One region of the Candidatus Arthromitus sp. SFB-rat-Yit genome, then DNA from elsewhere that is predicted to be linked to it. Evidence: predicted binding sites of a transcription regulator. Region 1 holds the regulator's gene; the other holds the start of a gene.

Evidence for each region. The regulator HrcA, encoded in region 1, represses chaperone genes, less so after heat shock. The targets are predictions, from matches to a motif close to TGTTAGCACTCNNNNNNNNNGAGTGCTAACA.
Region 2: a site for HrcA is predicted at 6,878-6,908, ahead of groES (co-chaperone GroES). Genes of this name have one in related genera too.

The regions. Positions count from the first base shown of each region.
Region 1 is NC_016012.1:910,702-926,513, reverse strand. Features, by position in the region: gene RATSFB_RS04350 (flagellar hook-length control protein FliK) at 1-277, shown strand, start outside; gene RATSFB_RS04345 (flagellar hook assembly protein FlgD) at 294-1,274, shown strand; gene RATSFB_RS04340 (flagellar FlbD family protein) at 1,319-1,525, shown strand; gene RATSFB_RS04335 (hypothetical protein) at 1,529-2,569, opposite strand; gene spoVAC (stage V sporulation protein AC) at 2,761-3,222, shown strand; gene spoVAD (stage V sporulation protein AD) at 3,237-4,262, shown strand; gene RATSFB_RS04320 (SpoVA/SpoVAEb family sporulation membrane protein) at 4,270-4,632, shown strand; gene RATSFB_RS04315 (ComEC/Rec2 family competence protein) at 4,734-6,413, shown strand; gene holA (DNA polymerase III subunit delta) at 6,422-7,435, shown strand; gene rpsT (30S ribosomal protein S20) at 7,473-7,739, opposite strand; gene gpr (GPR endopeptidase) at 7,895-8,848, shown strand; gene RATSFB_RS04295 (stage II sporulation protein P) at 8,916-9,914, shown strand; gene RATSFB_RS04290 (hypothetical protein) at 9,985-10,266, shown strand; gene lepA (translation elongation factor 4) at 10,359-12,167, shown strand; gene hemW (radical SAM family heme chaperone HemW) at 12,169-13,299, shown strand; gene hrcA (heat-inducible transcriptional repressor HrcA) at 13,395-14,411, shown strand; gene grpE (nucleotide exchange factor GrpE) at 14,424-15,002, shown strand; gene dnaK (molecular chaperone DnaK) at 15,037-15,812, shown strand, end outside.
Region 2 is NC_016012.1:409,952-425,763, forward strand. Features, by position in the region: gene selB (selenocysteine-specific translation elongation factor) at 1-854, shown strand, start outside; gene RATSFB_RS01950 (hypothetical protein) at 977-1,660, shown strand; gene RATSFB_RS01955 (hypothetical protein) at 1,759-2,271, shown strand; gene RATSFB_RS01960 (M28 family metallopeptidase) at 2,275-3,876, opposite strand; gene RATSFB_RS01970 (peptidylprolyl isomerase) at 4,238-4,765, shown strand; gene thrS (threonine--tRNA ligase) at 4,783-6,717, shown strand; gene groES (co-chaperone GroES) at 6,939-7,226, shown strand; gene groL (chaperonin GroEL) at 7,247-8,872, shown strand; gene RATSFB_RS07535 (methyl-accepting chemotaxis protein) at 8,982-9,956, shown strand; gene RATSFB_RS01995 (prepilin-type N-terminal cleavage/methylation domain-containing protein) at 10,041-10,433, shown strand; gene RATSFB_RS02000 (peptidase) at 10,477-11,133, shown strand; gene RATSFB_RS02005 (ABC transporter permease) at 11,450-12,415, shown strand; gene RATSFB_RS02010 (ABC transporter permease) at 12,428-13,357, shown strand; gene RATSFB_RS02015 (ABC transporter ATP-binding protein) at 13,369-14,355, shown strand; gene RATSFB_RS02020 (ABC transporter ATP-binding protein) at 14,348-15,319, shown strand; gene RATSFB_RS02025 (ABC transporter substrate-binding protein) at 15,413-15,812, shown strand, end outside.

The DNA.
Region 1 (15,812 bases):
TATGATAAGAGTTGAAAATAAAGATGCATTCAAGGTTATGGAATCAACAATAACTGATATACGAAATATGATAAAGGAAACACATAATATAAATTTGGAAAATATACAAGTTGATCTCCAAGAATTTTCATTTAATGCAAATGATGGTGGTGGAAATAACAAGCGAAATAATGAAAATGTTGATTTTAAAAATTTAAAATCTCCAACAATAGAGATAGATAATGAAGGTAATGACAATGATGATAGAAATAATTTAAGAGATGGAATTTTAGTTTAAATTGAGGTAAGTAAGTATGATAAATAACAATATTAAAATAACACCAATTAATAAAAATAAATCTATAAATATAGGTAATTCAAGTAATTCTGATGGTTCATTTAATGATTTGGTTGAGGAGATTCAGAAAAAAACTGAAGCAAGTAAAAATAGTGAAAATGAAGTGGACAACTCAGCATTTTCAAGATCAGGAAATGTTTATAATGGGCAATATACAGAAAAAGGAACAAAAATTATTCAGCCTGGAGAAGATATGAATAAGGATGCATTTTTAAAAATATTGGCAACCCAGATGTCCAACCAAGACCCAACACAACCGCAAGATGGTACTGAATATGTATCACAATTTGCACAGTTTGCAGCTATGGAACAAATGTCTAATTTAAACACTACAATGAATGAATATTCGGCTAGATCGTTATTGGGACAGGGAGTTATGCTTAATTCTTACGACAATAATGGAAATGCAATTACTGGTGTTGTGCGAGGTGTTGCTCAAAATGGATCAAAAATAATTGTTAATGTTGAGTACATGAATGAAAAAGGGGAATTTGTAATTGGAGATTTTGAAAGAGATGATATTATGAATGTTATTGGGGTACAAGATAACAGACTTGATTATATAAATAATAATATAGCTGTGCTTGTTGGTTCATCCATGATAAATAAAGAAGTAGAATTTATATATTCAAATATCGATGAAGATTATGAAGATGACATAACAATAGATGGTGGCATGACAGATGAAATAGAAGCTCAAGATGAATTGGAATCTATATTGGAACAGGACATTAGAGAAGGAAGGAAAGCGAATGGTGAAGTTGTAACATATGAAAGTAATGGAAATTTATATGAAACTATGACAGGAAGAGTTGAGGGAATTGTAATTGAGAATCATGAGATTAAACTCAGAGTGAAAATAAACACGACTAATGAAATAGAAACAGTAACACTTAATAGAGTTGTGAGAGTTGATGGTGAGGAATATATAAATTAAAATTTGCAAAACTTGTATTTAAGAGAAGGTCAAGGAGGTCAAATATGATTCAGCTTACAAGAACAAATGATGTTGTGTTTTATTTAAATTCAAATGAAATTGAAAGAATAGAACTTATACCAGAAACGGCAATAATTTTACTAAATGGAAAAACGTATATAGTTAAGGAAAGTATTGATGAAGTTATAAGAAGAATTATAGAGTTTAATCGAAAAATACATTATCAATATAAAAAGAGTGTAGAGAACTAGGTTCTATACACTCTTTATTTTATCCAAAGAAGAATAAAGTGTTCTTATCAACTTTAGATCATATATAACTTTTGCACAATTATTTTGTATTGATGTAATTTTTTCATGATCAAGGTAAGGTTTCATTGAACTAATATTATTTAGATAAGTATCAACAAACTCAGAATATAGTTCATACATTTCGTTAACAATTTTTATATATTCATCTTTATTTTTATCAATTAAACGTTCTTTTTCAATAAACACTCTTGAAAAAGTAATTTTGCCATTTGATCCGAGTTCAATTGCCTTACTTAGAGAGTAATTTTTTAAAATATTATCTTTATATTGATTAAGCTCAACTATCTGGCTTTCTAAACATTCAATAAATTTACTTAAATTTGATTTGTTTGCATTAGAACTTGTATTAAAGTCAACCATTTCTATTAAATCATTAAATGTATTTTCCTTATATGAAATCAGTCTATTAAGATTATTTAAAATTTTTTCACGAGCAGTATCTGATTTACTTTTTTGAGTTGTTTCAATTTCTTTTGCTTTTAAATCAGCTTGTCCAATATCTTTGATATCCTGAGATTTAGAGTCTTTATTTTGATCGGTGACTTCTATTATAACTTTTGATTCATTTTTTGAAACTATTTTGTTTGTATCGCTATCAGAATTATGAGGTTCTTTGTCGTCAATGTCATTAATTATAATTTCCATATCTGTTCCTACAGAAACATTATTTTCGGATTTGGTTTGTTTATTTTTATTAGCGTTTATTAGTATATCTCTAATGTCATTTCTTTCAGATTTGTAATTAGATAAGTTATAACCATGTTTTATTAATATGTCAATCAAATCATATTTTAAGTTCATATTCTGAACATTACAAATTTCGGATGCAAGAGATATGATATCAGAATACTTGTCTTGAATTACTCTTTCTAAGAAAGAAAGACGTTTATTTAAATAATCAATTTCAATTAATGAATTATTTTTGAATTCATTACGCTCGAAATCCAAACTTTTATCATTTGTAAAATTAAAATACTTTGACATAGGCACCTCACAATTAGAAAATTAACTAATTGTATATATAATAATATAAATTTAAACATAATTCAATAAAAATTAATTTTTGAAACCTTTTATTAATTAAATCGTTGGGAAAAAAAGTAAAGTATAAAATACTTTAATATACCTATAATATATTTGTGAAAAATATCATGTATATTCGGAGGATAAAAGGATTGAGTTTTGATGAAAAGAGGTTAAGAAAGACATTTGAGGATTATTCCAAAAATTATGAACCGAAGCCAAATTACATTAAAAGATTTGTTATGTCATTTATTATTGGTGGGATATTTTGTGTAATTGGAGAACTTTTATTTAAATTCTATGCTAATTATATATTTGATGAGCTTCAGGTAAGAGCTTTGGGATCTATAACAATGATATTTATAGGATCATTTTTAACGGGAATTGGTATATACGATAAAATTGCGAATATTGCAGGGGCAGGAAGTATAGTGCCAATAACTGGATTTGCTAATGCTGTGACTTCTCCAGCGATAGAATTTAAAAAAGAGGGAGTTGTATTTGGAACGTGTGTAAAGATGTTCACAATAGCTGGATCCGTAATAGCTTTTGGTGTTACTTCATCTGTTTTAGTTGGAATTGGATATTTTATTTTTAGTAAATTTGTAGGATAGGTGATAGATAAGTTATGTATGATAATAAACGAGTTGGAACTCAGACGGTTGAATTAAAAAATAGACCTAAAATCATATCTGCGACTAGTGTTGTAGGACCTAAAGAGGGTGAAGGTCCACTTGGATCTTATTTTGATATTACTCTTAAAGATGATAAAAACGGTAAGGAAACTTATGAAAAGGCAGAGTCGAGTATTTTATATACTTCAATTAGTGAAAGTATAAGAAAAGGGAATCTTACTGAAGATGATATCGATTATTTGTTATGTGGAGATTTGCAGAATCAAATAACATCTTCGAATTTTGCAGCTCGTGAAATAAAAATACCGTTTATAGGTTTGTATGGTGCTTGTTCTACATTTTCTTTATCATTAGGATTGGGTGCGATGTTTATTGATGGAGGATTTGCTAATTATGTTGTAACTGGAGCATCATCTCATTTCAGTTCTGCAGAGAGGCAGTTTAGATTTCCTCTAGAGTATGGGAGTCAAAGAGCGATAACTTCGCAGTGGACTGTTACAGGAGCAGGAACAGTTCTTCTTGGAAGAGAAGGTAATTATCCAGAGATTACACACATAACGACGGGTAAAGTTAAAGATTATGGAGTTAAGGATGTAAATAATATGGGGGCTGCTATGGCTCCATCAGCAGTAGATACAATTTATAAACATTTTCAAGATACAGGAAGAGATCCAAGTTATTATGATTGTATTGCGACAGGTGATTTAGGCAAATTTGGAAGACAAGTAACAGAAACTATGCTTAAAGAGTTAGGGTACGATGTTTCGAAAGTGTATGTAGATTGTGGTGAAAGTATCTATGATAATGGAAGACAAGATACTTGTTCAGGAGGGAGTGGATGTGGATGCTCCGCTTCAGTTTTTACAGGATATTTTTATAAAAAATTATTGGAAGGTAAAATTACCAAGATACTTATAATTTCTACAGGAGCATTAATGAGTCCAACAACCTCATTTCAAGGTGAGAGTGTTCCAGGAATAGCACATGCTGTTGCTATAGAGTTTAATAATAGGGGGTGATGCGTTTATGAATTATCTATGGAGTTTTTTGCTTGGAGGAATTATATGTGGTATTAGTCAGATTTTTATGGATAAGTTTAAAATATTACCTGCATATATTTTGGTTTTTATGGTTTGTCTTGGTAATGTTTTATCACTATTTCCTGGATATGATTTTTTGATAAAGAAAGCATCTGGTGGAGCTTGCATACCTATAATAGGATTTGGGTATAGCTTGGGAAGTTCTGTTATTGAAAAAGTTAAAGAGAGTGGACTTTTTGGTGTGATAACGGGAGGACTTAGTGGGGTATCTGCTGGAATAACATTTGCTATTTTTATATCTTTTATATTCTCTTTTATATTTACGGCTAAAACTAAGTCTTTAAAATAATAATAAAACCTTTGGAATTATTTTCTGGAGGTTTATTTTTTTGAATAAATATCTTGAAAATTTGAAATTATTATAACAAATATTAGAAGGACATTTGGCTTATGAAGTTTTTTGTTTATTGTTTTACAGTGATCATATTGTCTAATTTATTAGGAATTCAACTAATGAAAGATGATTTTATATCATTTGGTTTTGTGTTACTCTTATTGATTACATTTTTGCTTAGAAATGTAATATATAAAGTGTTTAAATTAACTCTAATCATATTGAGTGTAATTAGTTTCTTCAACATATTATCGTATTATTCTAATAATCAGAATCTTGTAACTAATAAAAATTTTAGAATATCAGAAAAATTATCAAAAGATATAGTTGTTTCTTCAAAAAATATAATACCCAAAAGATATTTGATTAAAAACTTTGAAAATATAGACAAAGTTGATATTGGTATGGTTTTGAATTTGAATGGAAATATAGAAAAATCTAATTATTATGATATTGGTGTGGTTGGAGAGATTATTGATTATACTATTAATTCGTATCAAAAAGATCTTTATTCTATTTTTATAGGGATGAAATCTATTATAAAAGAGCTATTTACAGATAATTTTGGAGTTGAACGTGGAAATATTTTGTCGAGCCTAGTGTTCGGCGATACATCGTCATTGGACAAGGAGTATAAAAATGATTTAAAAGAGTTAGGTATTGTACATATTTTAAGTGTTTCGGGTTTTCATATTAATTTGATTTTTGGAATCTTATCAAAAATATTAAGTTTTTTACCATCTATTATAGCGACGTTTATTTATCTTGTGCTTACTGGATTTAAGGTGTCTGGGATAAGAGCATTTTCTATGGTGTTTATAAGAGAAATGTCGCCTAGGGTACATAGAAATTATGATGGAATAAATGCGTTGTGTGTTGCTGGTAGTTTAATATTGCTTATAAGACCATATGAAGTTTTGAGATTAGGGTTTATATATTCTTTTGTATCTACACTTGGGATTTTATTATTTAATAGTAAAATTAAAGATTATTTATATAGATTACCTAAATTATTGAGTGAACCCATTTCACTTATAATTAGTGCTCAAATTTTTATTATTCCTGTTAACTTAATAATTAATAGGAAGTTAGAGTTAGGATTTTTACTTTCAAATATATTTTTAGTTCCATTTTATAGTTTGTTAGTGATTTTGAGTATTGTATTTGTATTTTTTAGTTTCATACCACTTTTTAAGGAAATCACTGTTTATTTAATAAAGATTATTTTTGATGTAATTGATGGTGGGATTATTTTAATAAAGATGTTTACCCCAGAAAGTATATACTTAATAAATATTTTGATTATTTTTATAGTTATGTTGTACATACTATATTTTTTTAGGAAAAAGATTTCATTTAAAACTTTTAATAAATTAGTGCTTATATTATCATTTGTTTATATTGGAACTATTACGATGATTAATTCTAGCGTGGAAGTAGGGAAATACTATGATAAAAACTATGTTATAATCAGAAATAAAGATAGAAGTTATTTGTATTTAGATGGTAATTTAAAAAATATAGATCAGTTAATTGATAAGCTTGGAGTTGATAAAGTATTTACAAATATTAATAATAATCAAGATTCATCTATAATAAGTGGGGTTAAAGTGGAATTTATAAATAAGAAGGTTGTTTTATATGTTGATAAGAAAAAGATAGAAGTGAATAATATGGAAGATAATTTTAAATATTATTCGGATATTTATCCACAAAAATATTATTTTATATTTTAGGGAGTTATATGTTAGATTATGATTTATTGATGAAGGAAGTAGATAATATAAAAAATTGTTATTTTATCTATAGTTATGATGGGAAACTTATTAAAAATTTTTTGAAAAGCATAGAGAAAAGATTGATATTGAGGGATTTTAAACAATTTAATTATAATCAAATTAAGTTTGATAATAATTTTGATATAAATTATTTTTCTGAATGTTGTAATACAATTCCAATGATGCAAGATAAAAAAATGGTAGTAGTTGAGAACGCACTATTTTTAAGAAGTGATTATGAAAATAGGGATTTTGTTCAGAAAATTAAAGATTATTTAGCCGATTTACCTTCATATTGTGTTTTAGTTTTTTATTATGTGTTTGGGAATAAGGAGAAGAATAAGGACAATTTAAAAGCGTTTTCTAAATTTGGTCAAGTTTGCAATATTCAAGAGCTAAAGGGAGATGACTTTTACAAAGAAGTTTCTAAGATGTTTTTATTAAATAGGGTTAATATAAAACAAGAGCTTATTAGATATTTTTGTTCTAGAGTTGAAAATGATTTTTTTCATATAGAAAATGAAATTAATAAGTTGAAATTTTTTGTAGAAGGAAGGGAAGTAACTAAACAAGATATAGATGATGTTATTACTAAAAGTTTAGAAAATAATGTTTTTGTTCTTATAAATAATGTTATGGAGAAAAAATTAAATAAATCTATAACAAGCTTTAGGGAACTTTCATTGACCGGAAATGATTTTAATTATATATTTAGCATGATTAGTAGTCAATTTTCTAAATTTTTAGATGTGAAGTTATTATTAGAAGAAGGGATCAATATTGATGAAATTACTAAAAAAACACGTATTAATAAGTATAGTTTAAATAATTTTATTAAGTTATCAAAACAATATAGTTTGAAAAATATTATAAATGTTCTCGATAATTTTTTGGATCTAGAATATAAAATTAGATCATCAACAGATATTGATGCATTTTCAGAATTTGAAATTTTGCTTATTTCAATATGTAGTATGTAGATAATTAAAAACCTAATACCGATTGGTATTAGGTTTTTTAAGCTTGAGCTTTATTTAATTTTATAGCTAAACTAGATTTCTTTCTAGCAACTTTATTTCTATGTAAAATACCTTTAGAAGCAGCCATATCTAAAGCTTTAGTAACTTGAGAGAATTCAGTTTTTGCTGATTCTATATTATTATCTTTTAAACAAGTTTCAAACTTTTTAATAGCAGTTTTCAATGCAGATTTAACCATTTGATTTCTTAAAGTTTTAGCTTGAGTAACTTTAATTCTCTTCTTAGCTGATTTAATATTTGCCATATTTTTCACCATCCTTTTAGATCGAACACCAATAATGCCAATATAGTAACATTAATTAAAAATAATTTCAAGACATAATTAAATAATTTAAAAAAAACTACACAAAATAAATAAGTGTAATTTTTAAAAATGTCTACAAAATAAGGAGACAAGTTATGGTTAAAGGTAGAGTATCGGAAAATGATTTTAATAAGATATTTGAAGGGAATCCAAATATAGATTTTAAACAAATCGAAGATTCGAATATAAGAATATCTAATATAAGAGTTAAAAATAAATATGGTGAAAAACTTCTTGGTAAGAAGATGGGATACTATTCAACTTTGGAATTACCAAAATTAACATATTATGATGTTGAGATGATGGACAAGATTAGCTCGATATTTGGGAGAGTATTAAAAGAATTTATAACTATGGATTCAAGTAAAACGGCTCTTGTTGTAGGACTAGGAAATTGGAATGTAACTTCAGATTCTCTTGGCCCTAAAGTTATATCAAAATTATTTGTTACAAGACATCTTAAAGAATTTATGCCTAAATATATCGAAGATGATATTTCATCTGTATGTGCTATTTCGCCAGGAGTGCTTGGAACTACAGGAATAGAAACAAGCGAAATAGTAAAATCTCTTGTAAATAAAATTAAACCTGATTATGTTCTTTGTGTTGATTCTTTAGCCGCAAGAAAAGTATCTAGACTCAATACAACGATACAAGTAGGAAGCACGGGGATAAATCCTGGGGCTGGGGTGAATAATCATAGAATACCACTTAATGAAGAAACGTTAGGTGTGCCAGTAATTGGAATAGGTATACCCACAGTTGTTGATTCACTCACAATTGTCAGTGATAGCGTTAATTTAATTTTAGATACCATAATCAAAGATATAGATGAGAGTTATATAGAAAAAAATTTATTGGGAGAAAGACAAAGGATGGATATGATACGTAAAACATTGTCTATATCTATGGGTGAGATGATAGTTGCACCTAAAGATGTAGATTCAGTAATAGAATCAATGTCCAAGATGATTGCAATGGGTATAAATATTGCACTACATCCTAATTTAGATATGGACAAGTTAAATAAATTTATAGATTTAAAATAAAAAAATAGAAAAAATATAATAAAATATTATCCCTTTCATATATTTTTTATATGGGAGGGTTAATTAGATGCAATTGACGAAAAAATATAAGATTAACTTAAGAGATTTTAAAATAATAGGAATTGTTACTGTAGTTTCTATTATTATTTTGTGGATAATATTGAAAACCTACATAACATATTTCAATATATCGGGAAATTTTAATTATGCTTATAGCTCGATACTAAAAAATAATTATATGGCTTTTGTGGATGGTGAATATTTTGAAAATTCTAAGGAAGCCTTTATTAGAGACATAAAAAATATTTTAGGAATTGATTTAATGAATCCAATTTCTATAATTGAAAAAGAGATAAATATTTTAAAATCATCTGATATTAATGAAATGGAATTATCATCTAATATGTACAATAATTCATCTCAAAACTTAAATTCGGATGATAAAACTACAAATGGGATTGTTAACTTAAACAATACTCAGAAGAGAATACTTATATATCATACACATACAACAGAAGCATTTAAACCAGCTCAAAATGATTCATTTTATGAACAATATAATATTGTAGGTGTAGGAGATGTTCTTAAAACTGAATTAGAGAAAAATTATAATATTAAAGTTATACATGACAAAACTATACATAACACGAGTTATTTAGAAAGTTATAAGAGATCAGCAGAAACATTAGATAAATATTTATCTGAGATTGAGGATTTTGATTTGATATTGGACTTGCATAGAGATTCTTTAGAAAATAAAAATCTAGTTACTGCAAATATAGAAGGAAAAAATGTTGCAAAAATAATGTTTGTTGTTGCTCATAACAATCCTAATTATTTAGACAATGAGGAACTTGCTATGGATTTAACAAGTTTAGCAAATGATTTATATCCAGGGTTTGCAAGGAGCGTTTTTCATTATGAAAGTGGAAGTAACGCATTTAATCAAACCAAGTCTTCTAAGTTAGCCTTGATTGAGATGGGCGCTCAACTTAATACCATGGAAGAAGCTATAAATTCAGCAAAATTACTCTCAAATGTTATAGGAGAATATTTAGCACAATAATTGTAAAAAAATGGAATAAGAAATATAAAAAATGACATCATTTAAATAAAACTATTTAGGTGGTGTTATTTTGTTTTTTAAGGAAAAAAAATTTAAATATATTTTTGGAATTTTGTTGTTTATATGTGTTTTTACTGTGGGTTTTGTAAAAATCAATGTTGTATACTCGTCTACAGGAATTGTAAATAACGTTAGAGAAGTTCAAGATAATAGCAATAATGATTTAAGCATATCAACTTTTGATGATAAAACATTGATAAGTATTTATAAAGAAAGCTATGGATACGATGTGATTTTAAGAATTAATGGAGAAAATAAGATTTTCAGTATAAAATTTCCATGGAAAAGATGAACAATGCACAAAATTAGGTAGTATTAATTTTTAAAATTATATTTTATAATCTATATTAATGTATATTTAATTAATTTGTAGGTGATTTTTGGATGAACAATAAAAAACAAGATAATATACGTAATTTTTGTATTATAGCACATATAGATCATGGCAAATCGACTTTAGCAGATAGACTAATAGAGATTACTGGTACTTTGACTAAAAGGGAGATGGAATCTCAAGTATTGGATAATATGGAATTAGAAAAAGAAAGAGGTATAACAATTAAATCTCAAGCTGTGAGGCTTATATACACTAGTCCTATTGATAATGAAGAATATATATTAAATTTAATAGATACCCCTGGGCATGTTGATTTCAATTATGAAGTTTCTAGAAGTTTAGCTGCTTGTGAAGGTGCTATACTTGTTATTGATGCTAGTCAAGGAATTCAAGCACAAACTCTGGCAAACTGTTATTTAGCATCTGATTCGGGACTTGAAGTTGTGCCGGTTTTAAATAAAGTTGATTTACCCAGTCAGAGAACTGAAGAAGTAAGAGAAGAAATAGAGGATATTATAGGAATAGAAGCACAAGATGCTCCTGCTATATCTGCTAAAACAGGATTGAATATAGGTGATGTTTTAGAGGCTATAGTTAGAAAAATACCTAAACCTAAAGGGGATGTGAATAATCCATTAAAAGCACTTGTTTTTGACTCTGTATACGATTCATATAGAGGTGTAATTTGTTATATAAGAGTGAAAGAAGGATACATAAAACCTCAAATGAAGATTAAATTCATGTTTTCTAATAAAGAATATGAGGTTACAGAGGTAGGCGTTTTTACACCGAGTTATAAGTCAGTAAATATTTTGCAAGCTGGAGAAGTTGGATATGTAGCAGCAGCTATAAAAAATGTAAAAGATGCTAGAGTTGGAGATACTATAACGTCAATTAAAAATCCAGCTAGTGAGCCATTGGAGGGATATAAATCTGCAATACCTACAGTTTTTAGTGGTATATATCCTATAGTTGGAGATAAGTATGATGAACTCAAAGAAGCTTTAGAGAAATTGCAATTAAATGATGCGGCATTGATCTTTGAACCCGAAACATCGTTGGCATTGGGCTTTGGATTTAGATGTGGATTTTTAGGTTTATTACATATGGAAATAATACAAGAAAGATTGGAACGTGAATTTAATTTAGACATAATAATAACAGCTCCGTCTGTTATTTATAAAGTTAATAAGACCTCAGGCGGTGTTATTGAGATTACAAATCCATATAATATGCCTAAAACTACAGAAATTGAATCTACAGAAGAACCTGTGGTTAATGCTACTATAATAACACCTTCAGAGTTTGTTGGAGGGGTTATGGAATTATGTCAAGGAAGACGTGCTAATTTTATTGATATGCAGTATTTAGATACATCGAGAGTAATTTTAAAGTACGTAATACCATTAAATGAAATAATTTACGATTTTTTTGATACCTTAAAATCTAAAACCAAAGGATATGCCTCATTTGATTACGAATTAAGTGGATATCAAAAAACTAAGTTGGTTAAATTAGATATTTTATTAAATGGAAATGCAGTTGATGCCTTATCTATGATAGTTCCACAGGAGAAAGCATATCAAAGAGGTAAAGCGATTGTGGATAAATTAAAAACTATCATACCTAGGCAATTGTTTGAAATACCTATACAGGCAGCTATTGGAGCTAAAATAATTGCAAGAGAAACAGTTAAGGCAGTTAGAAAAGATGTATTATCTAAGTGTTATGGTGGGGACATAACTAGAAAGAAGAAGTTACTTGAAAAGCAAAAAGAAGGTAAAAAGAGGATGCGGCAAGTGGGGGCAGTTGAAATACCACAAGAAGCATTTATATCTGTTTTAAAGGTAGATTAGTATGATTGGTCTTTATATCCATATACCTTTTTGTGCTAGTAAATGTTATTATTGTGATTTTACATCTTATATTAAAAATGAATATTTAATTAATGATTATATAGATGCACTATTGTTAGAGCTAGATTTATATAAACATGAAAAATTCGACACCATATTTATTGGTGGAGGAACTCCAAGCTATCTTAATGATAAACAGTTAGAAATATTATTAAAAGGTATAAGTAGCATATGTGACTTAACGAAGGTTCTGGAATTTACAATTGAATGTAACCCTGGAACATTAACATATAATAAACTCAATATTATGAAATATTATGGAGTAAATAGACTTAGTATAGGATTACAGAGTGCAAATTCATCTACTTTAAATTTTATTGGTAGAACTCATTCGTTTGATGATTTTGAAAAAAGTATAAATTATGCACAAAATATTGGTTTTAAAAATATAAATGCAGATATTATATATGGGATACCTAATGAAAATTTAGATGTTTATAAAGTTACATTACAAAAGTTAGTAGAATATGATTTATCCCATATTTCTGCTTACAATTTAATATTAGAAAATAATACCAAATTTTATAATATGTATAAAAAAGGTGAGTTTACTGAATTGGATGAAAATATTCAAATAGATATGTATAATTACACCAAATATTTTTTGGAATCAAATGGATTTGAACATTATGAGATTTCAAACTATTGTAGAAATAACAAACCTTGTTTACATAATTTAATATATTGGAATTTTGATGATTACATAGGTATAGGTGTTTCATCTCATTCCTTTTACAAAAATAAGCGAATTGAAAATATAAAAGATTTGAATAAATATATAAGAGCACTTAAACAAGATAATAAAATTATTTATAAAAATATTCATGATAATTCTTTTATTGATAATATTGAAGAATATATAATGGTAGGTCTAAGGAAAATAAGAGGTATATCAATAGAGGATTTTTATAGTAGATTTAATATAGATTTTGTTTCTAGATTTGAAAAAGTCATTGAAAAATATAAAAAAAATGGATTAATAAATGTGAAGGATGGCAGGATTTTTATAACAAATGATGGGTTGATGTTAATGAATTTAATTTTAAAAGATTTTATACAAAATAAATTATAATAAAAAAATTGACAAATTGATTTTAAAATGTTATTTTATTTTCAAGCCATTAGCACTTTAATAAATAGAGTGCTAATAAAGAGAGGTTAATTATTATGAATGAGAGAAAAACCAAAATACTATATTCGATAATCCAGGATTTTATATGTACAGGTGAGCCAGTAGGATCCAGAACGTTACTAAAGAAATACGATTTAGGAATAAGTTCAGCAACAATTAGAAATGAAATGTCTGACTTAGAAGAATTGGGATTTTTAGAACAAGTTCATGTTTCTTCTGGTAGGAAACCATCAAATAAAGGATATAGATTATATGTAGATAAATTAATGAAACCCAAAAAAATTACCAATGAGGAAAAAAAGTATATTGAAGATAATTTATTAAATTTAGATTTATTTGATCTTGAAAATGTTTTAAAATCTAAATTATCTCTCATTTCTAGATTGACAAATTTGGCTTGTGTATTAAAAATACCACCAGTAATTGAAAATTCTATAAAATCAATTGAATTTATAAAAATAAATACCTACAATTTATTGACTGTTATTATAACCAATGAAGGTATTATAAAAAGTAATATCATTAAATTAAATAGACCTATGGATTATGAAACTATTACTTTGATTAATAAAATAATTAATGATCATTGTATTTCGTATAAATTTGAAGATATTGATTTTGAATTGGTGTATGAGTCTATAAAATGTCTGAATTTAGATAGAAATATATTCGATCAATTAAGAATGATTTTACACAATTTATTTATGCATGATACAGAGGCAAGTTATTATTTTGAAGGTATTGACAATGTTTTAAGTTATCCAGAATTTAATAGTATTGATAAAGTTAAGGATTTAGTGTTTTTTTTCAATAATATTAATAGATTTAATGATTTACTTAGCTGTGATTGTATTGATAATATTCAGATTAAGATTGGAGAAGAAAATAGTGTAGAAGAGGCTAAAAATTATAGTGTTGTTTTAGGTAATTGTGTAAGGAATGGGAAAATATTAGGAACTATAGGCATAATAGGACTTACCAGAATGGATTATGCTAAGATAGTGACAATAACTAAATTTTTAATAGATTTTATAAATAGGAATATTGATTAAAAATCTAATATTATGGAGGTGTTATTAAACATGACGGATGAAAATAATGTAACTTCTGAAGAAAATGTAGAAGAAAAGAATGTAGAAGAAGATTTAAAACAAAATTTAGAGGACGAATCTCAGAACAATATTGTAGATAAAATTCAAGAATTAGAAAAAGAAAATGAAGAGTTGAAATCACAGATAGATTCTTTAAAAGATAAGATGTTGAGAATTAGTGCAGAGTATGATAATTTTAGAAAGAGAAGTGTAAGAGAAAAGAGTGAAATATATAATAATTCTTGTGCAGATGTAATATTTGAGGTTTTACCTATATTAGATAATTTGGAAAGAGCCAATTCTTCCAGTTATGATATGGATTCATTTAAACAAGGAATTAGTATGGTAATTAAATTATTTAACAATGTTTTAGATAAGATGAATGTTAAAGAAATAAGTTGTGAATCTGGATTTGATCCAAATATTCATGAAGCTGTGATTCATGTAAATGATGAAAATTTAGAAAAAAATACTATAGTAGAAGTATTGCAAAAAGGATATATGATAAATGATAAAATTATAAGACATAGTATGGTTAAAGTTGCCAATTAACAAATAAAAAATAAATTTAATTTGGAGGTTTATTATGGGAAAGGTTATAGGTATTGATTTAGGAACAACTAATTCATGTGTTGCCGTAATGGAAGGTGGAGAACCAGTTGTAATTCCTAACTCTGAAGGAGGTAGAACTACACCATCAGTAGTTTCATTTCAAAATGGAGGAGAAAGATTAGTAGGTCAGGTTGCTAAACGACAAGCAATTACAAATCCTGATAAAACAATTATATCTATTAAAAGGCATATGGGGACAGATTATAAAGTTGATATAGATGGTAAGAAATATTCACCACAGGAAATATCTTCAATGATTCTCCAAAAAATTAAATTAGATGCTGAAGCATATTTAGGTGAAAAAGTTACTCAAGCAGTTATAACGGTTCCAGCTTATTTTAATGATAGTCAAAGACAGGCAACAAAGGATGCTGGTAAAATAGCTGGTTTAGAAGTGTTGCGTATTATAAATGAACCAACTGCAGCTTCTCTTGCTTATGGTATTGATAAAACTTCAACTCAAGAAAAAATATTGGTATATGATTTAGGTGGAGGTACATTTGATGTATCTATATTAGAGTTAGGTGATGGAGTATTCGAAGTCCTTGCAACTAATGGAGATACATTTTTAGGTGGTGATGATTTCGACCAAAAAATAATGGATTTTATAGCAGAAGATTTTAAGTCTAATAATGGTATAGATCTAAGAAATGATAAAATGGCACTTCAAAGATTAAAAGAGGCTGCTGAAAAAGCAAAGATTGAGCTTTCATCTTCGCAACAAACTAATATAAATTTACCATTTATAAC
Region 2 (15,812 bases), 500 kb from region 1:
GTTATGTTATAAGTGCATTATCAAAAAGGGTTAATGGTAATAATGAAAAATATTTAGAGGAAGTTAAGTTAAAAGAGAAAGAAGTAAGCGAAGATTATTTGTCCTTATTAATTGAGAAGGATAGGAATTATATAATTGATCTTAATTATATTTGTAAAAATCATTTATTAATAGAAGATGAAATTTTGCCAAAACTTGATAGATTAATTGATAAAGGTGTACTGGTTTGTTTTTTTGATGGTAATAGTAAATATTTTATTCATAAAAATAATTTAAATAAGATTTATTCTAAAATTGAGGAGATACTTACTAAATATCATTCTGAAAATAAATTTAGAATTGGTTTTTTAAAAGAAGAATTAAGAGAAAAGTTAAATTTTAAGGGAATAAAATCTAAGATTTATCTACTTATGCTCAATTATTTTGAAAATATGGGATATATAAATATGACATTAAAGTATATTTCTCTTAGTAATTTTAAAATAGAATTATCGAATGATGAAAATAAAATAATTAATGGGATTATCGATGAATATAAGAGTAATAAATTTATACCACCTAAAATTAAGGATTTGGAAAATAAATTCAATTGTAGAGATTTTATGGAAATACATCATTATTTAGAGGAGATAGGAATTTTATATAAAATTAATTTGCAGATGTATCTTTTGAATGAAGATTTTATATTCGCAAAAGATGAGATAATTAATTTTATAAAGAGAAATGGATTTATTGATCTTAATTTAGTTAAGGAACTTTTAAATTCTAACAGGAAATATTCTGTATTACTTCTTGAACACTTAGATGAGTTAAAAATAACTATAAGAAAAGATAATAAAAGGATTTTAATTTAAAGGGAGTGCATTTTAATGCACCCCTTCTTTTTGTTTTTAAATAAATATTATTATATGTTTGTGTGAATTTTTAAATTTTAAATGGAGAAAATAATCTTGATATATGGATGGAGGGGATATGGTTGATATTCACTAATGTTTTTTTAGGAATAGCAATATTTTTAAACAGCATAGCCTGTTCAACTTTTAATAAAGTGTCTACTAATCAAATATCTGCAGAGAAAAGTGATGTAATGGTACTAAATTCTAATGAGGAATTTTTTGATTTACATAAAAATTCTCCGAGGTATTTTTTAGATAGTATTGTTTATGAAAATAGAGCAAAAGGTTTATTAAGTAAGAATTTTGAAAAGAATTTTGAAGAGTTTTATGATCAAATTAACGATCGATTATTATTCTTAGAAAGAGAGATAGAAAAAATTGAAAACAATGCACAAGCATTTTCAAGTGAGTACATATTTCATAGAAGAAATTATATAATGACAGGAATTCAAAATTTAAGAAATAGAATAGAGTGCATGAGTGTAAGAGATAAACGAAAACTTATATGTTATGAATATAAAAATGGAGATATTGGAAATTATGATGGGATATTAGGATTTAGCATTATATATGCCGACAAGTATAAGCCATTTTTGATTGGAAGTATAGCAATGCCTGATTATATTGGTAAAATTGAGCCGATGATTACATATAGAACTTTAAGTACATATAAATCTAAATATAAAATCACAAATGAAAAATTCTACGCTGAAGCATTGAATTATTTGGATAGATATTTTCTAGAAACAGTAGGATTTAAATAAATTATTAAATATCATATATAAACTTGTAAAATAAATTAAAATAAATTAAATTATAAATAACAAAATGTTTACAAGTATGCTTTATGAAAGGGATATTAATGAAAAAAGTTATAGAAGTTTTTGGAAATGACTTTTTGGAAGATTATTTATTGAAAGAAATTTGTTTTACTGATGGATCTCATAATAGCATTTTATTTCATGATTGTACTGTAAAAAATAGGTTATTTAAACTTATTTTAGATTACTTTAATAAGGATTCTGTCTATGTAATAAGTGGGTTTAATATGAAGCCTTATTTAAATATAGTGGAAAATATATATGATATATTAAATATTGATTTAGATGTTGACATTTATAATAATTCTATTTTTGAAAATTACTGTAGTGTTTTAGGTTTTAAAACGATTAAGTTAGATTTTTATTTTTTGACTTATATGGATAAATTAAAAAGTATGATTATTGTAGCATTATTAAGCAAGAGTAAAATCATATTATTTGACTGGAGTTATTCTGAAAATATGACAAAGTGTGCAAAAGAATTAATGAATAATATAAGTACTCTAAATTTATTTTTAGATAGAGTATTTATTGAATTTAAAAAAGCAAGTTAACTTTTAATAGTAACTTGCTTTTTGTGTTTTATAAATATTTGAGCAAAATATTGTAAGAAGGATTGATGTTAGAAATTTTGTTATTGAGTTTTTGTGCGTATCTAAAAAATTATTTTTGATTGATAAGTTTGCAAATGTTTGTACGGATTCATCATTATTTTGAAAATTATTTTTATTATATTCCTTAATAACTGATTTAATTTCTTCTAATGAAAATTCTTTATTGTAGATAACTTTTGGGGATAATTTTTTTATTTTGATAAATTCTTTATACAATTCATCTACAGAAGTTTGAGGATCATCGAATGTATCACCGTATATTTGTATTAACATACCATCATAATCTTTTAATTTAGGATTATTTTTAAAATTTTCATAGAATAAATACATTGTACCTTGTTCACTTAGGTTGAAATATTTATTATCAAGTGAACATTTCAGGTCTAAATTTGTGTTATTGATTTGTTTTAACTTATATCTTCCTTTTGGAAGATCACATATTTCTATTTTGTTCGACGCGTTATGATATAAACTTTTGATTAATTTATTATTTTGATAGAGATCGTATCTTATATTTTTTAAAATTGATTGATCATTTGTGTCAGTTGTTATAACCAATTGTTTATTAGTGTTTAAAAGTGATTTGTATAGTAAAGAGATGCAGTTTGATAAATTAGTTATTGATTTTTTTTCAATGTTATTTAATATATATTTTAAATTATCTTTGGATGAATGAATAACCATTCCGAATTCTTTATTTCTATATCTAGGATATCCAGTATTTAGATTTATATCGTCCCAACTTGTAGATTCAAAATATGCAAAAGGTATTCCTTCATATTTAAAGTAAACATGATCACTATAATCATAACAATCACCTTCTAAAATTGAGATCTTATTAATGTCACTTGATATTAATTCAGGACTAGTTTTTATATCTATGTTTTCATTTTTTGAAGTCTTAAGAATTTCATCTCTAAACCATCCCTTATTTCCGTTATTTCCATATATGTAAAGATTATCTCCAGTTAATATGCTGTCAATATTTATGTACAAGAGAGTATTTAGTTTTTCATCATTATTCATGTTTTTAACATAATATCTAGAGCCAAATAAACCTAATTCTTCTGCATCAAATGCTATAAATTTTATGCTGTAAGGTAATGTTATGTTATTTAATTTTTGTGCTAGCTCTAGAAGCACAGATACACCTGATGCGTTATCATCAGCTCCATTTGATGAAGTGGAGTCGTAATGAGCACCTATGATTATTTGGCTATTGTTTATACCTTTTTTAAAAGCGATGATATTTTTTGATGTTGTATTTTTTGAATCAATAAGAGGCCAACTAAAAACTTGTTCTTGAACTTCATAACCATATTTTTGAAATTCATTCTTGATATATTTTTGGGCGTTTATTATTGATTTTGTTCCGCTTATGCGAGGAGTTTTAGATAAATGGGAAATATGTTTTATTGCAACTTTTCCAAATGTTAATTTATTTTGTGAATAGGGGTAAGTTTTAATAAGTGTTAAATTTGAGATTGTAAATATGGAAAGCAATAATATGCTTAGAAATTTAAAAATAATTTTAAAATTTTTCATTTTAATATCTCCTTGAGGATTTATGTATTAAGTATAGTTTTAGTATTTTTTTATAAAAAATTATTTTTTATGGTAAATATTTATTGAATTTTATATTTACCATGATATTAGTTTGTGTTACCATGAAATTATTTAATTTATTGAGAGGATAATTTTTAAGTGTTTAAAAGGTTTACTTTTAAAAAAAATAAGAGCAGATTCATAGCTTATGTTTCCTTTTTAATATTGAATTTTGGATTATTGATTTTTTCTATGTTTAAAAAGGATAAAAGCATATTATTTATATCAGCTTTAATTTTAATTTTGTATTTTATATTTTTGATTAAAAATTTATATAAAAAGTAATATGGAGGTTTATAGTATGAACAAAAATCCTGTTGGAGTTATTAAAATAAAAAATTTTGGGGAAGTTAAATTTGAATTATACCCAGAAGTTGCACCAATTACGGTTACAAACTTTATAGATCTAGTAAATAATGGATATTATACCGGTTTAACTTTTCACAGAATTATAAAAGGGTTTGTAATTCAAGGAGGATGTCCATTAGGATCAGGAATAGGAGGACCAGGTTACTCAATAAAAGGTGAATTTAAGATAAATGGAGTTGAAAATAATATAAAGCATGAACTTGGAGTCTTGTCTATGGCAAGGGCGAATGATCCGAATTCTGGAGGAAGTCAATTTTTTATAATGCTAGGTAATGCTCCGCATTTAGATGGAAGTTATGCAGCATTTGGAAAAGTTATTGATGGAATAGATATTATTTTAAATATTGGAGATGAGGAAGTGTTTGGTGATACTCCCAAAAATAAACCAGTTATTGATAAGATAGAGATCGACACTTTTGGGGTAGATTACGTATTATCTAAGGAACAAAAAATTAAGTAATATAGAGGTGTTAGTTTATGATAGAAATTATTCTTAAGGATGGATCCAAGAAAGAAATAGATACTCCTATAAGTGTAATTGATTTTGCAAGATCTATTAGTAATGGATTAGCAAATGCTGCCACATGTGCTGAAGTTGACGGGAAAATTGTAGATTTGAGATATATAATTGAAAGAAATTGTAGTTTGAATATATTAACATTTAATGATGAAAATGGGAAGCAAGCATTTTGGCATACAACAAGTCATGTATTAGCACAAGCAGTTAAAAGATTGTTTACTAATGTAAAAATTGCGATAGGACCTAGTATTGATAATGGATTTTACTATGATTTTGATATAGATACTCCTTTCACGCAAGAGGATTTAAATAAAATCGAAGAAGAAATGAAAAAGATAGTTAAGGAAGGTTTATCGATCGATAGGTTTGTTTTAAATAAGGATGAAGCAATTGACAAGATGAGTAAATGTAATGAAACTTATAAAGTTGAACTTATAAATGATATAAGCTCTGATTGTGAAATTTCTTTCTATAGACAAGGTGAGTTTGAGGATTTATGTTCAGGACCTCATTTATTATCTACAAAACATATTAAAGCAATTAAGCTATTAAGTTCTACTGGAGCTTATTGGAGAGGGAATGAAAAAAATAAAATGCTTACTCGTGTTTATGGTATATCATTTCCTAAAGCTAGTATGTTGACGGAGTATTTAGAAAAACTTGAGGATGCGAAGAGGAGAGATCATAACAAAATAGGAAGAGAACTTGAATTTTTTACTACAAATGAATTTATAGGTCAAGGATTACCACTTCTTATGCCTAAAGGGGCAAAACTTATGCAAATTCTTCAAAGATTTGTTGAAGATGAGGAGGAGAAGAGAGGGTATGTTCTCACAAGGACTCCTACATTTGCTAAGAGTGATTTATATAAAATATCTGGACATTGGGATCATTATAGAGATGGAATGTTTATTTTGGGAGATGAAGAAAAAGATACAGAAGTGTTTGCTTTAAGACCAATGACTTGTCCATTTCAATTTATGATATATAAAGCATCTCCTAAAAGTTATAGGGATCTTCCTATAAGATATGGTGAAACTGCAGTTCTTAGTAGAAATGAGTCATCCGGAGAAATGCATGGACTTATACGTGTTAGACAATTTACTTTATCAGATGGACATATAGTCTGCACAAATGATCAGCTTGAGGATGAATTTAGAGCAGCTGTAGATTTAGTAAAATATATAATGGAATGCCTTGGTATTAGTGAAGATGTTAGCTATAGATTTTCAAAATGGGATAGTAAAAATAAAGATAAGTATATAGGCGAGGAAGAGGTATGGGAAGAAACTCAGCGTAATATGAAGCAAATACTTGATAATTTGAATTTAAACTATAAAGAACAAGAAGGAGAAGCGGCATTTTATGGACCGAAGCTTGATATACAATTTAAGAATGTTCATGGTAAGGAAGATACAATAATAACAATTCAGATAGATTTTAGCTTAGCAGAGAGATTTGGAATGTTTTACATAGATTCAGATGGCAAGAAAAAACATCCAATGATAATACATAGAAGTTCCATAGGATGTTATGAGAGAACAATTGCTATGCTTATTGAAAAATATGCAGGAGCTCTTCCAGCTTGGTTGAGCCCAACTCAAGTTAAGGTATTACCAATATCTGAAAAATTTAATGATTATGCAAAGGAAGTTACAGATAAACTCAAGAATTTTGGAATTAGAGTTGGATGTGATTACAGGTATGAAAAAATAGGATATAAAATAAGGGAAGCAAGGATGGAGAAGATTCCGTATTTATTAATAGTTGGGGAAAAAGAGCAAGAATCTGGAGGCGTATCTGTCAGAGATAGAGTTAATGGAGATATAGGTATTTTAAAATTAGATGAATTTATAAATAATATAAATGAGGAAATAGTTAATAAAAAATAGTAAAATATATTTTTAGATTTATAATTTTATTAATTATATTTAAAATAGTATAAAACTTGAGTAAAATATTGAAAATATGTAATAATTTTAAAAAAATAACTAATTTTGGTATTTAAATTAATTTGTAATTTTTGATTTATTTAATTATATTAATATCATACTTTAGCACACTTGGTAAATGAGTGCTAATTGATTATGTTTATAATAGGAGGTTGTATTTTATGAATATAAGACCACTTGCGGATAGAGTTGTTCTTAAGAGATTAGAAGCTGAAGAGAAAACAAAATCAGGAATAGTTTTAGCAGGAAGTGCTAAGGAAAAGCCGCAGGAAGCAGAAGTTATAGCTGTTGGATCAGGAGGATTTACAACAGATGGTAAAGAGATAAAAATGGAAGTTAAAGTTGGAGATAAAGTTTTGATTTCCAAGTATTCAGGGACTGAAGTTAAAGTTGATAAAGAAGAATATATAATAGTTAAACAAGAGGATATATTGGCTGTTGTTGAATAAATTTTTGGAGGTAATTTATAATGGCAAAAACTATTTTATTTAGTGCTGAAGCTAGAAGATCTATGCAAAATGGTGTAGATATACTAGCTGATACTGTAAAAGTTACACTTGGACCAAAAGGTAGAAATGTTGTTTTAGATAAGAAATTTGGATCTCCTTTAATAACAAATGATGGGGTGACAATAGCAAGAGAAATTGAACTTGAGGATCCATTTGAGAATATGGGAGCTCAATTAGTTAAAGAAGTTGCAACTAAAACGAATGATGTTGCTGGAGATGGAACAACTACTGCAACTGTTTTAGCTCAAGCTATAATAAGAGAAGGACTTAAAAATGTAACATCAGGTGCTAATCCAATACTTATAAGAAATGGTATAAAATTGGCTGTAGATAAGGCAGTTGAAGAAATCAAAAAACTATCTAAAAATGTAAATGGTAAGCAAGACATATCAAGAGTTGCGTCAATTTCTGCTGGTGATTCAGGTGTTGGAGAGCTTATAGCTGATGCTATGGAGAAGGTAGGAAATGAAGGTGTTATAACAGTTGAAGAGTCTAAGAATATGGAAACTAGCCTTGAAGTTGTTGAAGGTATGCAATTTGAAAGAGGATATATAAGTCCATATATGGTTACTGATGCAGAAAAAATGGAAGCATCATTGGAAGACCCATATATTTTAATAACAGATAAGAAGATTTCTAATATTCAAGAAATACTTCCTATTCTTGAGCAAATTGTACAACAAGGGAAGAAACTTTTAATAATAGCAGAGGATATAGAAGGAGAGGCGTTAGCTACTTTAGTTGTAAATAGATTAAGAGGAACATTTACATGTGTTGGTGTTAAAGCTCCAGGATTTGGTGATAGAAGAAAAGAGATGCTTAAAGATATTGCTATATTAACTGGTGCACAAGTTATATCTGAAGAGTTAGGATATGATATAAAAGAAACAACAATAGATATGTTAGGAAGAGCAGAGAGTGTTAAAATAACTAAAGAGAACACTACAATTGTTGATGGTAAAGGTAATAAGGAAGAAATAGATAGTAGAGTTTCTCAGATTAAGAGGCAAATTGAAGATACAACTTCAGAATTTGATAAAGAGAAGCTTCAAGAAAGACTTGCAAAACTTTCAGGTGGGGTTGCTGTAGTAAAAGTTGGAGCAGCTACTGAAACTGAACTCAAAGAGAAAAAATTGAGAATAGAAGATGCTTTAGCAGCCACTAAAGCGGCTGTAGAAGAAGGAATTGTATCAGGTGGCGGTACTGCATATGTTCATGTACTTAGAAAGATATGTGGATTAACTTCTGAAATACATGATGAGCAAGTAGGAATTAATATAATTTTAAGATCTTTAGAAGAGCCAATCAGACAAATCGCGTTCAATGCTGGAGTTGAAGGTTCTGTAATAATTGATAAAGTTAAGCAAAGTGAAGAAGGAATCGGATACGATGCTTTAAATGGAAAGTATATAAATATGGTTGAAAATGGAATAGTTGACCCAGCTAAAGTTACAAGGACAGCTCTTCAAAATGCGGCATCAGTTGCAGCTACATTTTTAACAACAGAAGCTGCTGTTGTTGAGATTCCTGAAAAAGATAAACAAGTACCACAAGCTCCAGGAATGGGAATGGATGGTATGTATTAAAAAGGTTTGGATTTATCCAAACCTTTTCTTTTTTGTTTGTAATAAAAATTTTAATATGACACAAATTAATAGTATTAATTTATATGATTTGTTTAGAGGAGAGAGATTATTGTTTAAGAAAATTTTGAAAAAAAATGGTAATAAGAAGAAAGTAGAGCACGATAAGGAAGTAATTAATAAAAGTGATAAAGAAGAGAATAATGATGAGAAGTTAAATAACAATCATATTAATGAAAATAAAAATTATTTTGAAGATGTTAGGAAAACTTTATTAAATATTGATACAAAGAATGTAGAGTTTAATGAGAAAGCAGATAAAATTTTAAAATATGCTAATTCTCAGAATAATATGTTTGATACATTAGAAAAGAAGGCAATAGATAGAGTAGATGATTATAGAAATTTAAATCAAACAATATCTGATATTTTTAAAATTATAAAAGATGAAGAAATATTAGTATCAGAAGGTGAAGACAAAATTGTATTTTTGATATCTAATGTTGATAAATTAATTCAGAATTTTTCAAATATTAGTAGGGTATTTGGAAGTTTGAACAATAAGATAACTGAGATAAATAAATTTACAGAGGTTATAAATAAAATTTCAAGTCAAACTAATCTTTTAGCACTTAATGCATCTATTGAAGCTGCTAGAGCAGGTGAAGCTGGTAAAGGATTTGCTGTTGTTGCTGACGAGGTAAGAAAATTAGCTGAAGAAACTAAGAAAGCATCGGAACATATAAATAAAACTATAGATGAAATAACTAATGAAACAGAAGAAATTTCTTATGAGATGATGCAAAATATATCGGATGTAAATGTAATAAAGGAATCTTCAGAAAAAACTTTTAATATGTTAGCTTCTTTAAAGCAAACGAGTTATAAAAAATATACTCAAATAGAGTTAGTTAGAGATAAATTACAAGAATTGAAAAGTATTATGCAATCTATGTCTGGAGAATTTTCAAAAATAAAAGAGGTATTTGGACTCAAGGAAGAAATAATAAAAGATATTTTGGAACTTTGCGTTTATTATGTTGATAAATTGGAGTTGTTAAAAGAAATATTAGAAAAAAATGACTAAAGATGTCTACATAAAATTGAATAATAAATGTATTTTGTTGAAAATATTTAAATATTATGGATATTTAAATAGGGGGTAAACAAAATGAAATTTAAAAATAGAAAAAAGAATGGATTTAGTATTATAGAGGTCATGGTATCATTTGTTATCATAATTATAATAGTACTTTTGATAGGACCTAATCTATTTTCTACATATGAAAGGTCTAAAGAGATGTCTAAGGTAAGTGATGCAAGCGCTATAGTTAATGCTACTGATATGCACAATTTAAATAGATTCATGGAAGGAGAAATTGAGGCAATTTCAGACAATATTACAATGTCTGAACTTCGTCAAATTAATGAACAATATAAGTATTTAAATAATTGGCCTAAATGGGTGACTGATTCCATGACATTAAAAGATATTAAAGATATAGCAAATAATAATTTAGTTAATAAAAGTACTATATCTAGAGCAATTGATAACAGAGTGTAATATGAAATTAGGAATATATATTTACATATTGTTGAGCACTGTAATGAGTGCGATGTTAAATTTTTTAATTCTAAAAATTATAGGTAATTTAGATTATAAAATTTTTGGATTAAAAGATAAGAATGCTTCTATATTTGTAATATATAGAGGTATTTTTAAAGATAAAATATTATTATTTAGAATTTGTATTTGCAGTGTATTATTTATAATATTTAATACTATAATTTTATTTAAAATTTTAGATAAATTCAGTTTTATAATGATTTATACATATTTAAAATATTATTATTTATTTTTAGTGATTTATATATTTGCTTTTATAGATTATATAACGTACTATGTTTATACGATTTTGTCATATCCAATAATTATATTTTCTTTAGTTATGTTTATATTGTCGTTTTTAGATTCAAGAAATATTAAAATCAATTTAGAAACTATAATTTTAATAGGATTTTTATATTTATTGATAAATAAATTTAAATTTCTAGGTGAAGGTGATTTCGATATATTATTAATAGTAGCTTTGACTTTAGGAGTTTTACCTACAATATTTATTTTTTATTTATCAATAATTATGTCCGGGATAATAGGTATTGGGATTTTATTTAAGAATTGTTTTAAATTGCAAAATAATAGATTAGCATTTGTCCCGTTTATTTTTATAGCAACTACAGTTTTTATAGCCCTAAAAGTATAAATATTAATTTATTTTAATTAATATTTAAATATTAGATTGAAACCTAATTATATAAGTAGTATAATTGTATAAATATACTTTGATTGTATAATTGAAAATTAGATTTTTATCTGTTAATATTTAGGGTTATTTGAGAGGATATTTGTTAATGTAAATAATTAAATAGTTACATAGAAATTTATATAGAAAAATTATTTTTGAATTGTATAATTTAAAAACTGGCTATCTGGATGCCCTTATTAACGTATTACTTTGATTAAATTGTAGTAAGTTAATACTGTGGCATTTTTTTATTAATATTTAGGTGGTGTACTTGATGAAGCAATATATAATAAGGAGATTACTCTTATTTATACCAATAATACTTGGGATATCATTCATTTTATTTTTTTTATATGTGTCATCGCCAGGTGACCCATTATCAGGGATAATAGCAACACAACCTGGTATAACACCGGAAAGAATACAGGAGTTGAGAACTCTTTATGGACTTGATGGAAGTATTATTCAGAGGTATTTTAACTGGTTGAAAAATGCGATAAGATTTGATTTTGGAGTATCTCTCAATTATAGAGAACCTGTTAGTTCGATATTAGGTGTGTATATTTGGAATTCATTTTATTTAAATGTATTGTCATTTTTATTTTCAGTATTTGTGTCAATTCCATTAGGGATATATATATCAACAAAACATGGTAAAGCATTAGATAAATTTGTGCTTACTTTTTCATTGTTATTTACATCATTACCAACTTTTGTTTTAGGTATTATCGCTATAAAATATGTGGCACCTTTACTTGGATTACCAATTATAGGTATGACGACCATAGGAAGTAATTATGTAGGGTTTGCTTATATAAAAGATGTCTTACTTCATACAGCCTTACCTTTTATAATTTTAAGTTTATTTAGTTTAGCAGGTACTTTAAGAGTTGTTAAAACATCTATGCTTGAAATAATAAGACAAGATTATATAAGAACGGCAAGAGCAAAAGGAGTAAGTGAGAGAGTAGTTGTATATAAACATGCATTTAGGAATGCATTAATCCCTTTGATACCTATTATTGTTGGAGGTATTGTTACTCTATTTAGTGGATCGATAATAATTGAGCAAGTTTTTGGCTGGCCTGGTATAGGTAATATAACTTATCAAGCTATTTTAAATAGAGATTACCCATTATTGATGGGATCTGCTATGTTTTATGCAGTATTAACTATATTTTCAAACTTATTAACTGATATTGTTTATGCGTTTGTTGATCCGAGAATAAGACTAAAATAGGAGGTTAAGATTGTGAAAAAAGATAAAGAATTGATTGTTAAAGATAAGAGTGAATTTGATGAAGAAAATTATAAAGTTGAATCTCCAACAAAAATTATATTTAGAAGGTTATTAAAAGATAAATTAGCTATACTTGGATTTGCTATGCTCATAATAATTTTAATATTAATTTTGATTGTTCCATTATTTAGTCAAGATTCATCTACGATAAATATATTGATTAAAAATCAATCTCCTTCCCATGAACATATTTTGGGAACAGATGCATTAGGAAGAGATATGTTTGCGAGGGTTCTTGAAGGAGGAAGATTTTCATTTTTTGTAGGGTTTGCAGCAACTATTATATCTGTGTTTTTAGGAACATTTTTTGGGCTTGTAGCAGGTTATTATGGTGGAGTAATTGATATGATTATAATGAGAGTTGTCGATATTTTGATGAGTATACCAACGCTTCCATTACTTATCATACTGGCTGCGTTTTTATCTGACTTAGAAGTAAATCCTAAATATAGAATTTATGTAACATTAGGATTATTAGCATTTATATTTTGGACGACGTATTGCAGGAATATAAGGGGTATAGTTTTATTACTTAGAGAACAAGAGTATATGCAAGCTACTGAAGCTTTAGGATTTTCGACATTTAGGAAATTATTTGGTCATCTGTTACCTAATATATTGCCATATATAATACTTTATATAGCAAGCGGTCTAGGTACTATGATGATTTTTGAAGCGAGTTTGAGTTATTTAGGTTTAGGTGTTCAAGCACCATATGCATCTCTTGGAAATTTATTGCAAACCACGCGTAATTTCTTTGATTTAACTAAGAGAGTATGGCTATGGATTCCACCTACTATTTTATTATTTACATCAGTTTTATCTATAAACTTGGTTGGTGAGGGTTTAAGAAATGCTATAGACCCAAGACTTAAGAAGTAGAGGTGGTTTATATGAGTAAAAAAATAGTAGAATTTAAAAATTTATGTGTTTCTTTTAAAGTGGAAGAAGGAACAGTTAAAGCAGTAAATGATGTTAGTTTTGAAATTAGAGAAGGTGAAGTATTAGGAATTGTAGGAGAGTCAGGATGTGGTAAATCAGTTACATCAATGTCTTTAATGAGGTTATTATCTGTTCCGCCTGCTAAATATGAGTCAGGAAGTATTTATTTAAATGGAACAGATATTTTAACCTTATCTGAAGAAGAAATGAGAAAAAGAAGAGGTTCTGAGGTAGCTATGATTTTCCAGGAACCTATGACATCATTAAATCCAGTAATGAAAATTGGATATCAAATTTCTGAAGTAATAATTATACATCATAAAGTATCTAAGAAAGAAGCAAAGAGACGTTCTATTGAGATGATAAAGCTAGTTGGTATACCAAGGGCTGAATCGATCTATGATTCATATCCTCATGAATTATCGGGAGGAATGCGTCAAAGGATAATGATTGCTATTGCTTTGGTATGTAATCCTCAGGTTTTAATTGCTGATGAACCAACTACAGCATTAGATGTTACTATACAAGCACAAATATTAGATTTAATAAAGAATATGAGAGAAAAACTTGGTACTTCTATAATGATGATAACTCATGATTTAGGAGTTATAGCAGAAATGGCTGATTATGTTATTGTTATGTATGCAGGAAAAGTTGTAGAAAAGGCTAAAGTAAGAGAAATATTTAATAATCCTAAACATCCATATACAATTGGACTTATGAGATCAAAACCTACATTTGAAGGTAGTACAGGTAAATTATACTCTATACCTGGGCAAGTTCCAAACCCGATGGATTTACCAAATTATTGTTATTTTTATGATAGATGTGATAGAAGACAAGAGAGTTGCAAGAAAGGTATACCGGATTTAGTAAAGGTTAATGATGCACATTATGCTTCTTGCTATATTTTGGGTGAGGAGGTAAATAATGAGTAACGATAAAATTATTGAAGTAATAAATTTAAAAAAATATTTTCCAATTAAAAATGGAGTTTTACAGAGAGTTGTAGGAAATGTAAAGGCGGTTGATGATGTTTCTTTTACAATAAACAAGGGTGAAACTTATTCGCTTGTTGGTGAATCAGGTTGTGGAAAATCAACTTTGGGTAGGACGGTTATTAAATTATTAGATAAAACAGATGGGACAGTTTTATTTAAAGGTATTGATATCTATAGTTTGTCTAAGAAAGAAATGAGAGAACTTAGACTTAAAATGCAAATAATATTTCAAGATCCATTTAGCTCTCTAAATCCAAGAAAGTCTGTTGGTGATTTGATAGGTGAAGCATTGATTGCTCATAAAGTTGTAAATAGCAAGAAAGAGTACTATAATAAAGTTGGAGAAGTTATGGAAATATGTGGTCTTGCAAAATATCATATGAAAAGATATCCACATGAATTTTCTGGAGGTCAAAGACAGAGGATATGTATAGCTAGGGGATTAATTTTAAATCCAGAATTTATAGTTGCTGATGAACCAGTATCGGCATTAGATGTTTCTATACAATCTCAAATAATAAATTTACTTCAGCAATTCCAAGAAGAATATAAGTTAAGTTATTTGTTTATATCTCATGATTTGAGTGTTGTAAGACATATAAGTCATAGAGTAGGTGTTTTATATTTGGGTTCTTTGGTTGAAGAAGCAAAGAAAGATGATTTATATTCAAAACCACTACATCCATATACACAGGTTTTAATATCTTGTGTTCCTTTACCTGATCCAGATAGAAAAAATGAAAGGATAGTATTAAAAGGGGATATACCTAGTGCATCGAACCCTCCATATGGATGTAAGTTTCATACAAGATGTTTACATGTTAAAGAAATATGTAGACATGATACTCCAATATTAAAAGATTTAGGTAATGGGCATAAAGTAGCATGTCATCTATATTAAATTTATTTTAAAATAAATTTAATATAGATTTTATATAAATAAAATCTATAATTATTAAATTTTATTAAAGTTTATAATTTCTAGGAGGATTAAATGAGAAAGAAGAAATTAATTAGTATTTTGGGATTGGTTTTAGGATTTATGTTTGTTGTTTCCTCTTGTTCCACATCAAATTCAAATCAATCAACTAAACCTAATGTTAATCAAAATCAGTTAAATGTATCTCTTGTAAATGGTACGGGTGAGTATGATGAAAAGACTTTATATTTAAAAGCTAGTGAACCAGAACGTTTACCTTCAACTTCAGCAAATAGAAAGGATACGCTTATAATTGGAATAATAAATCCAAATGGTGTATTTAATCCATTACTTGAAGAGTCACAATATGATTCGGATGTAAATGATGCTATATGGGCCCCATTACTTGAAGTAAATTATGATGGAACAATAATAGAAGGGTTGGCCTATTTACCTGAAGTGTCTGAAGATGGAA